Regions from separate parts of the Alcanivorax sp. UBA3183 genome, predicted to be linked through region 3. Evidence: predicted binding sites of a transcription regulator. Region 3 holds the regulator's gene; each other region holds the start of a gene.
What was found. Region 3 encodes PhoB, which activates phosphate uptake and scavenging genes when phosphate is short. Its sites were predicted from a motif close to TGTCATANNNNTGTCANA; they were not measured.
Positions count from the first base shown of each region.

Region 1: a site for PhoB is predicted at 2,796-2,813, ahead of B3Q33_RS04700 (TIGR00153 family protein). Genes of this name have one in related genera too.
Region 2: a site for PhoB is predicted at 2,236-2,253, ahead of ppk1 (polyphosphate kinase 1). Genes of this name have one in related genera too.

Region 1 is NZ_DEXN01000012.1:1,938-7,113, forward strand. Features, by position in the region: gene argA (amino-acid N-acetyltransferase) at 1-513, opposite strand, end outside; gene B3Q33_RS04695 (inorganic phosphate transporter) at 712-1,980, opposite strand; gene B3Q33_RS04700 (TIGR00153 family protein) at 1,991-2,671, opposite strand; gene B3Q33_RS04705 (GspE/PulE family protein) at 2,996-4,732, shown strand; gene glnE (bifunctional [glutamate--ammonia ligase]-adenylyl-L-tyrosine phosphorylase/[glutamate--ammonia-ligase] adenylyltransferase) at 5,017-5,176, shown strand, end outside.
Region 2 is NZ_DEXN01000039.1:121,884-127,059, reverse strand. Features, by position in the region: gene ppk1 (polyphosphate kinase 1) at 108-2,195, opposite strand; gene B3Q33_RS12480 (hypothetical protein) at 2,389-2,517, opposite strand; gene B3Q33_RS12475 (alpha/beta hydrolase) at 2,769-3,617, shown strand; gene B3Q33_RS12470 (MarR family winged helix-turn-helix transcriptional regulator) at 3,601-4,062, opposite strand; gene hemB (porphobilinogen synthase) at 4,186-5,176, opposite strand, start outside.
Region 3 is NZ_DEXN01000046.1:22-3,331, forward strand. Features, by position in the region: gene phoR (phosphate regulon sensor histidine kinase PhoR) at 11-1,321, opposite strand; gene phoB (phosphate regulon transcriptional regulator PhoB) at 1,433-2,137, opposite strand; gene ubiA (4-hydroxybenzoate octaprenyltransferase) at 2,395-3,267, opposite strand.

The sequences.
Region 1 (5,176 bases), on a different contig from region 3:
CACCACATTGCCATTGCTCAGTTGCTGGCGGATGGCGTCCACTTCGATGCGCCGCACTTCGCCAGTGTGCTGGTAGTCAAAACCGTTGCGTACCCCTACCGGCTTGGCGACCACGAAATTACCGCTGATCAGGCGGATACCGGCGTTGTACATGGGGGAGTTGGCCAGCCCCATGGAGAACAGCCCTTCCAGTTTCAGGCGCAGGGCACCCACCGCCGCCATGACGCCGTTGAGGGCGGCGCTGTCAGTGATGCGCATGTGTTGTTCAAAGGTGGATTCGATGCCGGACTCCGCCAGCCGCGCGCTGATCTGCGGGCGGGCACCGTGGACCAGCACCAGCTTGATGCCCAGGCTGTTGAGCAGGGCCAGATCGTGGATCAGGGTAGGCAGGCGCGGGCCGTCCAGTAGTTCGCCGGAAAGCATGACCACAAAGGTGCGCCCCCGATGGGCGTTAATGTACGGGGACGAATTGCGGAACCAGTGGACCTGATTGTCGGGGGTGTTGCTGGGCACGGCATGTCTCGGCGGTTGGTGGCTGACAGGCCAGTATAGCCAGCGGCTGTGGTGTGATGCCAGATGTGGGTAATCGCGGTCGAACGACCGCTCCCGCAAAGGTGGGTTCTGGCTCCCGTGGGAGCGGTCGATCGACCGCGAACAAAAACGCCGCCCGGAGGGCGGCGTCAGTGTGCTGCGTGAAGCCTGTCAGCGTTATTACGCCCCGAACAGGCCCTTGAAGAAGTAGAAGAACAGAATGGACAGCAGGGCCCCGGCCGGCAGGGTCACCACCCAGGAGGTAAAGATGGTGCTGACCACGCGCAGGTTCAGGGAGCCGATGCCGCGGGCCATGCCCACGCCCAGGATCGCCCCCACCAGGGTGTGGGTGGTGGAGATGGGCAGGCCGGTGCCGGAGGCCAGGATCACGGTGCCGGCGGCACCCAGCTCGGCGGCGAAGCCGCGGCTGGGGGTCAGCTCGGTGATGTTCTTGCCCACCGTGGCCATTACCCTGGCGCCGAGAATGGCGAGACCGAAGACGATGCCCATGGCGCCGACCAGCAGAATCCAGCCAGGCATGGCGGCTTCGCCGCCGATCACACCTTCGTTGACGATGACGCTGTTGATGGCGGCCAGCGGGCCCACCGCGTTGGCCACATCATTGGAACCGTGGGCGAAGGCCATGGCACAGGCGGTGAAGATCATCAGTACGGCAAAGATGCGCTCCACGGAGTGAAAGCGGAAATCCTTGTCGGCTTCCGGGTTGGGCTGGATACGGCTGAGAATAGCGGCGCCGATCACGGCGACTATCAGGCCGCCGACGGCGGACCAGCCAAGACTGGCGCCATAGCTGATTTCCAGGCCGATATGCTTGAGACCTTTCAGCAGGGTGACGGCGCTAATCGCGAAGCCCACCAGGAACATGTAGAAGGGCACCACCCGCTTGGCCCGCTGGAAGGGGTCGTCCTGGTTGAGCACCAACTTCTGTACGCTCTTGATCAGGGCAAAGGAGATAAAGCCGGCCAGCAAGGGCGAGGTGACCCAGCTGGCGACGATGTTGCCCACCTTGCCCCAGTTGACCGCATCCATGCCCACGCCCACTGCCGCAAAGCCGACAATGGCGCCGACGATGGAGTGGGTGGTGGAGACCGGCCAGCCGAACCAGGAGGCAACAATCAGCCAGATACCGGCGGCCAGCAGGGCAGACATCATCCCGTAGACCAGATAGTGGGGAAACTCGGCAAAGACGCCGGCATCGACGATGCCTTTGCGTACCGTGGCGGTCACTTCGCCACCGGCCAGATAGGCGCCGCAGAATTCAAAGACGATGGCGATCATCACCGCCTGTTTCACCGTCAGGGCACCGGAGCCCACCGAGGTGCCCATGGCGTTGGCTACGTCGTTGGCGCCCACGCCCCAGGCCATCAGAAAGCCGAAAGCGCCGGCCAGCAACAGCATCAGGTAGCTGTGTTCAATCATCCACTCCATAAGATAGCTCCTAGCGTGCGACCAGCATCTGCAGGCGGCCGCCCACTTTCTGGGCGCGATCAGCGAGATCGCCTACCCATTCGATGATCTTGTAGAGAAAAATGACATCCACCGGGGGCAGTTCGCTTTCCAGCTTGAACAGGGTGGAACGGATGGTGATCTGCTGCTCGTCGTTGTTGCGCTCCAGGCGGTCCAGCTCTTCGATGAGCTCTTCCACGATCTGGATTTCACGGCCACTGAAGCCGGTCTCGATCAGTTCATCGAGTTCGTTGATGGCTTTTTGCGCCTGGGCGGAGGTATCGATGGCGCCCTGAACGTAATCGCGCATCACCTCGGCCAGCACCGGCGGGATGCTCATCTGCCGTCCGAGCATCAGGCCTGAGATGTCCTTGGCCTTGTTGGCCACCTTGTCCTGCACGCTGATCAAATCGAGCAGATCGGTGCGCGGCATGGGCAGAAACAGGCTTTTTGGCAGGTTCAGGCGGAACTCTTTTTTCAGTTCGTCTGCCTGGTTTTCCAGCTCGGCGATACGCTTGCGAGCAGCGCGTGCCTTGTCCCAGTCCCCTTCGGTAACGGCGGCGAAGAAGTCCGCCAGGGTGCGGGCACAATCGTGAACGGTGTCGTAGTGTTGCTGCAGGGGCTTGATGGGGGAGCGGCCAAACAGGCCGGCAATGGAGCTTCCAAAGGACATAGGCGCCTCGGATCCAGAGTCAGAGTAAAACCTGAAGCAGGGGCTTCAGGTGGAATCAGTGTCCCACTTTCCCGGGCGGTCGCCCAGTAGGGACAGGGCTCGGGTCATGGCACGACCGTGCGTCTGTCACAGACATGTCATGAAACTGGTCGCGAGTATAGTCAAAGCCGCCGGGGCTGTCAGGGGTTCAATGATAGGGTTACAGTACTAGGACAAAATAATGAGGCCGCAGGACGGCCCGTTGGTCAAACCGGAGAGTCTTGAGTGAACGCCACCGCCAACCCCGCCAAACTGGATGGTCTGCTGATTGATGTGCGCTGGCTGATGCGCGAGTTGCTGGAAGAAGGGCGCGTCAGTCAGGAGGACTTCAATGTCATTTCCACCACGCCGCGGGAAAAGAAGGAGCTGAACTGGCATCCGATCCAGGTGCTGGCCAAGTATCGGCTTACCGATCGCAGTAATACCCATCAGTTGCTGGATGTGGAATTTCTTACTCGCTGGCTGGGGGAGAAGGCAGGTATCCGGGTCTGCCATATTGATCCACTCAAGGTGCATGTGGACCAGGTCACCAATGTGATGAGCTACGCCTTTGCCGAGCGCCACGGCATCGTGGCGTTGGAAGTGCTGCGCGACAAGGTGGTGGTGGCCTGCGATCAGCCCTTTGTGCGTGACTGGCAGGCCCACCTCAAGCAGGTGCTGCGCGACCGGGAGCTGGAGGTGGTGCTGGCCAACCCGGAGCAGCTGCGCCGCTACCGCGTTGAGTTCTACAACCTGAGCCGTTCCATCGCCGGTGCTTCCGGCAAAACCGGCCAGGAAATGTCCGGCATCACCAACTTCGAGCAGTTGTTGGAAGTGGGTAAGGGGCATCATGACGCGGATGACCAGCACATCGTCAATATTGTGGACTGGATTCTGCAGTATGCGTTTTCCCAGCGGGCCAGCGATATTCACCTGGAGCCGCGCCGGGAAACCGGCAAGATGCGCTTCCGTATCGATGGCGTACTGCACGATGTCTACGAACTGCCGGCGGCGATCATGGCGGCGGTGACCAGCCGACTGAAAATTCTCAGTCGCCTGAATGTGGCGGAAAAGCGCAAACCCCAGGATGGCCGTTTGAAGACCAAGTCGCCGGAGGGGGATGAGATCGAGCTGCGACTTTCCACCCTGCCTACTGCCTTCGGGGAAAAGATGGTGATGCGGGTGTTTGACCCGGATGTCCTGGTGCGAAGCTTCGAGCAGATGGGCTTCACCTCGGAGGACTATGAGTCCTGGCAGCGGATGACCTCGCATCCCCATGGGATCATCTTCGTCACCGGGCCCACCGGTTCAGGCAAGACCACCACCCTGTATTCCACCCTAAAGCAGCTGGCCACCAGCGAGGTGAATGTCTGCACCATTGAGGACCCCATCGAAATGGTGGAGTCCAGCTTCAATCAGATGCAGGTGCAGGCCAATATCGACGTGAGTTTTGCCCAGGGGGTCAAGGCCATGCTGCGCCAAGACCCGGATATCATCATGATCGGCGAGATCCGTGACCTGGCTACAGCAGACATGGCGATTCAGGCGGCACTTACCGGTCACCTGGTGTTGTCCACGTTGCATACCAACGATGCGCCGTCGTCCATTACCCGGCTGGTGGATTTGGGGGTGCCGCCCTACATGATCAGCGCCACGGTGCTGGGGGTGATGGCTCAGCGGCTGATCCGCACCCTCTGTCCTCACTGCAAGCAAGCCACGGAGACCGATGTGCAGGCCTGGGAGGAGCTGGTGCGCCCCTTCAAGATGAAGCCGCCGGAAGTTATCTATCGGCCGGTGGGCTGCCTGGAATGTCGGGATACCGGCTACCTGGGTCGCGTGGGGGTCTATGAAACCATGCCCCTGAATACCGCCCTGAAACAGCAGATTTCCCGGGGCGCCGAACTGGAAACCCTCACCCGTCAGTCGCTCAAGAATGGTATGAAGCCCCTGCGCATCAGCGGCGCCATGAAAGTGGCGAAGGGGCTGACCACCATTGAAGAGGTAATGCGGGTGACGCCGTCCCAGGATATTTTGCTGGGATAGAAAATGAGCAAGTTGAAAGTTCAAAGTTGAAAGGCGCGAAGAAAGGATTGGCGGCACCCGGGAAAGGCGGCGCTTCGCGCGGCATGGCTGTCCCGTCTGTGAGCATGACTCATTAGGCCGCTGTAGGAGCTTGCTTGCATGGCGAACCTGCGATCGTGAATCGCGGGCACGGCCTGAGTTAAGCGGTCCAGGCTCTTCCCGCGCCTTTCAGCTTTGAACTTTCAACGTGCAACTCCTTCCTGCCCTCTAGCCTTTCTCTCCCTCCCGTACGACAATAGCCGCCCATGAAAGAACCCCAATATCACGCTCTGCCGGATGAACTGTCGGTGCTGGTCAGCCAGCACTGGCAACACTTTGTGGAATCCGGTCACCGTATCCCCGACGCCCTGCTTGATGACCTGCCCCGGGTGTGGGCGGGCTCCGACTATGTGGCGCAGCAGTTTC
Region 2 (5,176 bases), on a different contig from region 3:
TGCAAGAGGCCGCGTCCAAGCGTTTGGGCGCGGCCTCTTGCGTTTCAGGGCCTGATGCCCTTTCCCGCGAGTTATCAATTATCCATTCTCAATTATTAATGAAGAATTCAGCTTCCTCCCAAGGTTTCCAGTAATACGTGCTGTGCGATGAAGCTCTCCTGCCCGTCCTGGGGCAGGGCGTGCAGATAGTTTCCATCTGCCTGCAGCAGCCAGGCACGGCTGTTATCGCGCAGGTAAAAATGCAGCCCCTGCTCGATTACCTGGGCCTTGAGTACCGGGTCATTGATCGGGAAGCAGGTTTCCACCCGGTTGAACAGGTTGCGATCCATCCAGTCGGCGCTGGAGCAATACACCAGATCTTCTCCACCATGATGGAAGTGGTAGATACGGGTGTGTTCCAGAAAGCGTCCGATCACAGAGCGCACCCGGATATTCTCTGACAGACCTGGCACACCCGGTTTCAGGCAGCAAATACCGCGCACGATCAGATCAATCTCTACTCCCGCCTGGCTGGCCCGGTACAAGGCCTGGATGATTTTTTCTTCGGTGAGTGAGTTGAACTTGGCAATGATACGGGCGGGCTTGCCGGCAGTGGCCTGCTGCGTTTCAAAGTCGATCCATTCGATCAGCGAGGGGTGCAGGGTAAAGGGGGAATGCTTGAGCTGCTTGAGCCGCGCCGCCTTGCCCATGCCGGTGAGCTCCTGGAAGATCTTGTGCACGTCCTGGCAGATGCCTTTCTCGCAGGTCATCAGGCCGTAGTCGGTGTACAGCTTGGTCGTCTTGGTATGGTAGTTGCCGGTACCAAGATGCACGTAGCGTTTGATGCCGTCGCCTTCGCGGCGCACCACCAGCAGCATCTTGGCGTGGGTCTTGTAGCCCACCACCCCGTACACCACGATGGCACCGGCTTCCTGCAGGCGTCGCGCCCCTTCGATATTGGATTCCTCGTCGAAGCGGGCACGCAGTTCCACGATGGCGGTCACTTCCTTGCCATTACGGGCGGCGGTTTCCAGATGATCGAGAATCTCTGACTTGGTACCGGTACGGTATAGGGTCTGCTTGATGGCCAGCACCTTGGGATCGCGGGCCGCTTCTGCCAGCAGATTGATCACCGGCTGGAAGGACTCATAGGGGTGATGCAGCAGAATGTCGCCTTGATCCATGGCGTCGAAAATGGTGTCGGCTTTTTTTACCGCCGGCGCCAGTTTCGGTGAGAAAGGCGAGTAGTGCAGGCGTGGGCGGTTCACGCTGGTGAACATGCGAGCCAGGTTCACCGGGCCATTCACCTCGTACAGATCGATCTCGGTCAGTTCGAACTGCTCCAGCAAATAATCAATCAGATGACGTGGGCAGTTGTCGGCCACTTCCAGGCGCACCTCGTCCCCATAGCGCAGGGAAAGCAGCTGCCCTTTCAGGGCGCTGGCCAGGTCTTCCACATCCTCGTCCACTTCCATGTCCGCATTGCGGGTAACCCGGAACTGGTAACAGCCGGTGGCCTTCATGCCCGGGAAAAGATCGGAGACGTGGGCGTGAATCATGGACGACAGGAACACAAAGTTATCGTCACCACTCTCGCTGATCTCGTCAGGAATACGAATCAGACGGGGCAGGGAGCGGGGAGCGGGAACAATGGCCAGACCGGTCGAGCGACCAAAGGCATCCTTGCCGTCCAGCGATACGATAAAGTTCAGGCTCTTGTTGACCAGCCGCGGGAACGGGTGAGAAGGGTCCAGCGCAATTGGTGTGAGCACTGGGTAGATCTGTTCGCGGAAATATTTTTTGACCCATTCCACCTGTGCTTCGGTCCAGTCTTCGCGGCGAAGAAAGTCTACCCCTTCCTCGCGCAGAGCCGGCAGCAGGATGTTGTTAAGGATGTGGTATTGGCGGTCCACCGCGTCATGGGTGATACGGCTGATTTCTTTCAGCACTTCTTCGGCCAGCATGCCGTCGGGCCCTGGCTGGCCGGTGTGGGTTTCCAGCTTGTTCTTCAGTCCGGCCACACGGATCTCGAAAAATTCATCCATGTTGCTGGAAAAAATCAGCAGAAAGTTCAGCCGTTCCATCAAGGGATGGCTGTCGTCCATGGCCTGTTCCAGCACCCGCAGGTTGAACTGCAACAGGCTCAGCTCCCGGTTGAAATAGTAGTCCGGGTTGTTGAGGTCGATGGCGCTGTGTTCGCTGGCAATGTCATTCATTGGCGTCGTCCTGACCGGGCCGTTTGCAAAGACCCTATTGCATGACATTAATGTGACACGGTAATGACAGGTGCAAAATGATTTTGTGTTAACGGGCTTTTCAGCAGCCTGTTAAGCAGGATAGCGCGCGGATCGGGGAGGCGGGAAGTGGAGATGAAATAATAAAGCCGCCCGCAGGCGGCTTTATGGATACTCAGCCCTGGAAGATCCAGGATTGCTGGATGATGTCCAGCTCCTGCATCTCCTGTTCGGTTGGGGCGCGGCCTTCAGCAGCGGCCAGGCTCGACAGGCTCAGGGTGGCGATCAATATAAAGCTACGCATTGCAATTGCTCCTCGGGTCAGAGACCCAGTCATCAGAATCAGCAGAAAACGGCGAAATTATAACCATTTGTTCATATAAGCCATTGGCTGTTCCTGCCGGGATTCACGGCTCCGGGGGCCATCCCTGGAATCGGGCCGGCTTGTCTGTGAGGATAAAGCAATATAAAGTGCAAATACACTAAATGGTAGTCATGATGCAGCGAGGCGCCTTTTGGTTTCTTTAAGTGTATATACATTAAAGGAGAAGGGTTATGTTGCTATCCGTTTTTCAAACCTTGATGGCCGGCTACAGTCGGCTGCTGCCAGGCAGCGCCAGTGATACGGCTCTGCATCTGTTGACTACGCCCCGGGTGTCCAGGGGGCCATTGTCGTTCCGCACATCAGAGCCGGATCTGACTGTTTCGCTGGGTGAGCGGGCGCAACTGGCGATATGGCAGGGTGGCGACGAGGCCGCGCTGTTTGTGCATGGGTGGTCCGGCCGGGCCACACAGATGTTGCCCTTCATCGATGCAGTGAATGGCAATCGATATACCCGCTACGCCCTGATTTTACCGGGGCATGGAGAGCAGGCGGATGGGCCGGCCCATGTGGGGGATTTCATTGCCGCGATTCGTCTGGCGCTGGATTTTATCGGTGGTCCGGTGTCCGTTGCGCTGGGGCATTCCATGGGCGCCGGGGCTCTGGCCCATGTGGCCGCGCAGGAAAGCCGTATCGAGAGGCTGGTGCTGATTGCCGGACCGGCGGAATTTCGCGGCATGGTCAATAATTTCGCTTCGTTTCTGCATCTGGGTGAGCGGGCACGACTCCAGCTTCTACAGAAAATGGCCGCCCGGGTGGGGATTGGTTTCGATGCACTGAATATAGCGCGGTTGGGCAAGCAGATTCGTGGCCCGGTATTGCTGATCCATGATACCGGTGACAGGGAGATTCCTTTTGCGGAGGGGCTGCGTCTGCAACAAGCCATTCCAGAGGCTACGCTGCATCAAACGCAAGGGTTGGGTCATCGCAAAGTGCTCAGGGATGCGGCGGTGATCGATACCGTTAAAGCGTTTTCGGATTCGCCCCTGCCTTCTCAAGCGCCGCTTAAAGCTCTTGCTTGACCCGGGTACTGAAGCGATGAAGTTGACTGGCCATATTGTCCCACTCCTCTTTGCCGACCAGTGACTCGAAAGCGTTCTGGGCTTCCTGCCAGCGTATCAGTGCCCGCTGGTAGAGAGCCTCGCCATCGGCAGTGAGCGACAGACCTAGTGAGCGTTTGTTGCCGGTGGGCTCGGATTCCACCAGCCCTTTCTCGATCAGTTTGTCCACGGTGCGCTGCAGGGAGGTACGCTCCATGCCCAGCCATTCGGATAACTGAAAAATGGATTCCGGCGGTTGTGCCTTGATGGCATTGAGGATGGAAAACTGGGTAATGCGCAGGCCGGTATCTGCCAGCTTGTTGTTGTAGAGGCGGGTGACCAGACGTGACAGCACCCGGGAATGCAGGGCGGCGCAATGGCGACCCACTTCCAGGGGGGCGAGGGTGTCGGTCTTGTCCTGGCCCATTGGAGAGCTCCGCTAATGTATTGGTGTATATGCATTATAGGATGCGGGCCGGTGCCCCTGTCCAGCGCATGCTGTGGGGTATTGCGCTCAATGGAGCGAATGCGCTGGACGGGGTCTCTCAGATCAGCCTTTCAGTTTCTGCGCAGCCGCCTTGGCAAAGTAGGTGAGGATGCCGTCGGCGCCGGCACGTTTAAAGGCCAGCAGGGATTCCATCATTACCTTGTCCTGGTCCAGCCAGCCATTCTGGAAGGCGGCCATGTGCATGGCGTATTCACCGCTCACTTGATAGGCGTACACCGGCACTTTGAATTCGTCCTTTACCCTGCGCACCACGTCCAGGTAGGGCATGCCGGGTTTAACCATCACCATGTCGGCGCCTTCGGCCAGGTCCAGGGCAATTTCGTGCAGGGCCTCGTCACTGTTGGCCGGGTCCATCTGGTAGGTGGTCTTGTCCGCCTTGCCCAGGTTGCCGGCGGAGCCCACGGCGTCACGGAACGGTCCGTAGTAGGCGCTGGCGTACTTGGCGGAGTAGGCCATGATGCGGGTGTGGATATGGCCGTTCGCTTCCAGAGCGTCGCGGATGGCGCCGATGCGGCCGTCCATCATGTCCGAGGGGGCGATCACGTCGGCGCCGGCTTCCGCCTGGGACAGGGCCTGTTTGACCAGGGCGTCCACGGTGTCATCGTTGAGCACGTAGCCATTGTCGTCGATGATGCCGTCCTGGCCGTGGGTGGTGAACGGGTCCAGGGCGCCATCGGTGATCACACCCATTTCCGGCACCGCTGCCTTGATGGCGCGTACCGCCCGCTGGGCCAGACCATCCGGGTTCCAGGCTTCCTTGCCGTCCAGGGTTTTCACATCGGCGGGGGTCACCGGGAAAAGGGCCATGGCGGGGACTCCCAGCCTGGCCAGTTCCTCGGCTTCCCTGACCAGCAGATCCGCACTCATGCGTTCCACGCCGGGCATGGAAGCCACCGTCTCGGTCTGATTTTTGCCTTCCAGCACAAACACCGGATAGATCAGATCGTCCACGGTGAGGGTGTTTTCGCGCATCAACCGGCGGGAGAAGTCGTCGCGGCGCATGCGGCGCAGACGGGTGGCGGGCCAGGGGGCG
Region 3 (3,310 bases):
CGCTGGCTTTTTACCCCGCCACCGCCGTGGGTTTACTCACCAACCGATCCGCCGGGAAATGACAGGTAAAGACGCTGCCCTTGCCCAGTTCGCTCTTGATTTCCAGTTTGCCGTTGTGGCGGATCATCACGTGCTTGACGATGGCCAGGCCCAGACCGGTGCCGCCGGTCTCGGTGACGCGGCTGTTATCCGGGCGATAGAAGCGTTCGGTGAGGCGCGGAATGTGGGCCGGATCAATGCCGACGCCGTTGTCGCTCACTGCCAGATGCGCGCCGCGTTCATCCTGCCACCAGCGAATCTGGATCTGGCCACCGGCGGGAGTGTATTTCACCGCATTGGTGATCAGGTTGCCGAACGCGCTTTCCAGCTCTGCCGGGTTGGCGATCAGGCGGGCCTCTTCGGTCACGTCCAGCTCGATGCTGTGGGCCTTGTCGGCGCTGAGTGCGAGGGCATTTTCGCGCATGCGTTTGAGCATGCCGTGGACCGGTACCGCCTGGCTCAGGTTGTCCGCGTCGGTGCCTTCCAGTCGGGCCAACAACAGCAGATCCGAGACCAGAGCTTCCATGCGGTTGGACTGGTTGTCCATCTGGGTGAGCGCCCGGCGCAGGCGCGACTGTTCTTCCGGTACGGTATCAAGCAGGGTTTCAAGGTAACCCTTGAGCACGGTCAGCGGGGTTTTCAGTTCGTGGCTCACGTTGGCCACGAAATCCTTGCGCATCTGTTCCAGGTGATGGAGCCGGGTCACGTCCCGGGCCATCATCAACTGTTCGCCCACACCAAACTCGGTGACGCGAAATTGCAGGATGCGGTTGTCGTCTACCGGCGAGGGAATTTCCAGGGCGTCACGAAAATCTCCCTGGCTAAGGTATTCGGTAAATTTCGGATGGCGGATCAGGTTGGTGAGCGGTTGGCCCAGGTCCTGGCGGGCATTGAAACCCATATAGTGTTCTGCGGCCTGGTTCCAGTACTCCAGGTAGCCGTGTTGATCGATGAGGATGACCACATCTTCCAGGGCATTCACCGATTGTTGGGCGCGGTGAATGATGCCTTGCAGGTTTTCCTGGGCGCGGCGTTCTTTCTGGAAAAGGTGTTCAAGGCGAGTGTAGAACTCGCCCCACAGGCCGGTGCTGTCCGGTGGCTCGGTATGGTCATCGCGCACCAGCCAGCTGTACAGGCCAAACAACTGCCGGGTGCTCCAGATGATATAGCCCAGCATGCCTGCCAGCAGTGGCCAGATGTTGCCCACCGCTAACGCCGCCAGAGCGGCCAGCAGTAACAGGCCGACAATGCGATTTACTTCCTTGGCCAGACTGGCTTTCATGATCTCGCTTCCACCGCCCCGTTGCGGCTACGTGGGTGCATTAATCGTAACCGACTCGCATTGCACCACCTCTTCTGATTGCGCGCAATGCGTAGCGCAAACCGGATCGGTTCAGCCTGCCTTGGCGGATTTTACTGAAAAACGGTAGCCGGTGCCGCGTACCGTCTGGATAAAACGGTCGTAGCCGAAGGGGGCCAGGGCCTTGCGCAGGCGACGGATATGCACATCGATGGTGCGGTCTTCCACATACACGTTGGCGCCCCACACCTGATCCAGTAACTGGGTGCGCGAGTAGGCCCGTTCCTGGTGGCTCATGAAGAATTCCAGCAGACGGTATTCCGTCGGGCCCATGTCCACGGGCTCGTCGTCGGCGCTGATGCGGTGGCTGACCGGATCCAGGCAGAGACCTTCCACTTCAATGGCCTTGTCCGCCGCCGTGCTGGAAGCCCGGCGCAGTACCGCCTTGATGCGGGAAATCAGCTCGCGGGTGGAAAATGGCTTGGTGATGTAGTCGTCGGCGCCCACATCCAGGCCCTGGATCTTGTTGTCCTCTTCGCTCTTGGCGGTGAGCATGATGATGGGGATCTCGTTGGTGGTCTCATCACGCTTGAGGCGGCGGGCCAGCTCAATGCCGGTGATCGACGGCAGCATCCAGTCCAGCAGCACCAGATCCGGGCGTTCATCGACAATAATTTCGTGGCCGCGCTGGGCATTTTCTGCCTCCAGCACATCAAAATCAGCCAGCTCCAAGGCAACGGCCACCATTTCCCGAATAGCGGGCTCGTCGTCAACAATCAAAATACGGTTACGGGACATGGCTTTCCTTCCTTGCCTGTCTATCTATGTTGCCCTATTAGATTGCTTTTTTGTGACATCCGTATGACAAGTTGGGCGGATTTTTGGGGGAAAAGCAAGAGGCGAGCTATAACACCAATTCAGGGCATGTGCCGATGGATGGATACGGCACTTCGCGCTGCTGAGGAAAAACAGAAAAAATCTCAGCGCGGGTCATCACGGCTAACGAGTGGCATTACCCTATGTCGCGTTGCAACTTGAAGCTTGTAGCTTGCCACTCAAAGATACTGGAAATATAACCCGACAAACACGCACGCTCCGGCCCAGTGGTTATTGAGAAAAGCGTGGAAGCTGGGCCAGCGTTCCCGGTAGCGGATCAGACTGTGCTGGAACAGGAAGCTCAGGGTCATGCCGCCCAGGCCCACGTACCAGGGCCAAGAGAAGTCCAGCCGTTGTCCCACCATGATCAGCGCCAGCAGAGTCAGACCCTGGAGGATGGCGATCATCAGCCGGTCCGCATCGCCGAACAGGATGGCGGTGCTCTTGATGCCCAGTTTCAGGTCGTCTTCCCGGTCGCACATGGCGTATTCGGTGTCGTAGGCCACAGTCCACACCAGGTTGGCCACATACAATAGCCAGGCGATTTCCGGCACTGCCCCGGTTTCGGCGGCAAATGCCATGGGGATGGCCCAGCTGAAGGCGGCGCCCAGAAACAGTTGCGGCATGAAGGTGAAGCGTTTGGTGAAGGGGTAAAGAACAGCAAGCCCGAGGCCACCGAAGGACAACCAGAAGGTCAGCTCGTTGAGGAACAGCACCAGCACAAAGGCCAGCAGCCCCAGTCCACAGAACAGGGCCAGGGCTTTCTTGGCGCTGATGGCACCGGTGGCCAGTGGACGACCTTTGGTGCGTTCCACGTCACCATCGAAATCCCGGTCGGCAAAGTCGTTAATCACGCAGCCGGCGGCACGCATGATGATCACCCCGAGAATGAAGATCAGCACGGTTTTCAGGCTCGGCGTGCCATTACCGGCAATCCACACCGCCCACAGGGTGGGCCACAGCAGCAGCAGCGTACCGATGGGGCGATCCAGTCGCATCAGCTGTATATAGGGCCAGGCTTGGGGGTAGCGCTGTTCAACGAAGGCAAACATGGGACATCCGGTTGTCAGGGGCGGGGTTAAGTTTCAAGTTGAA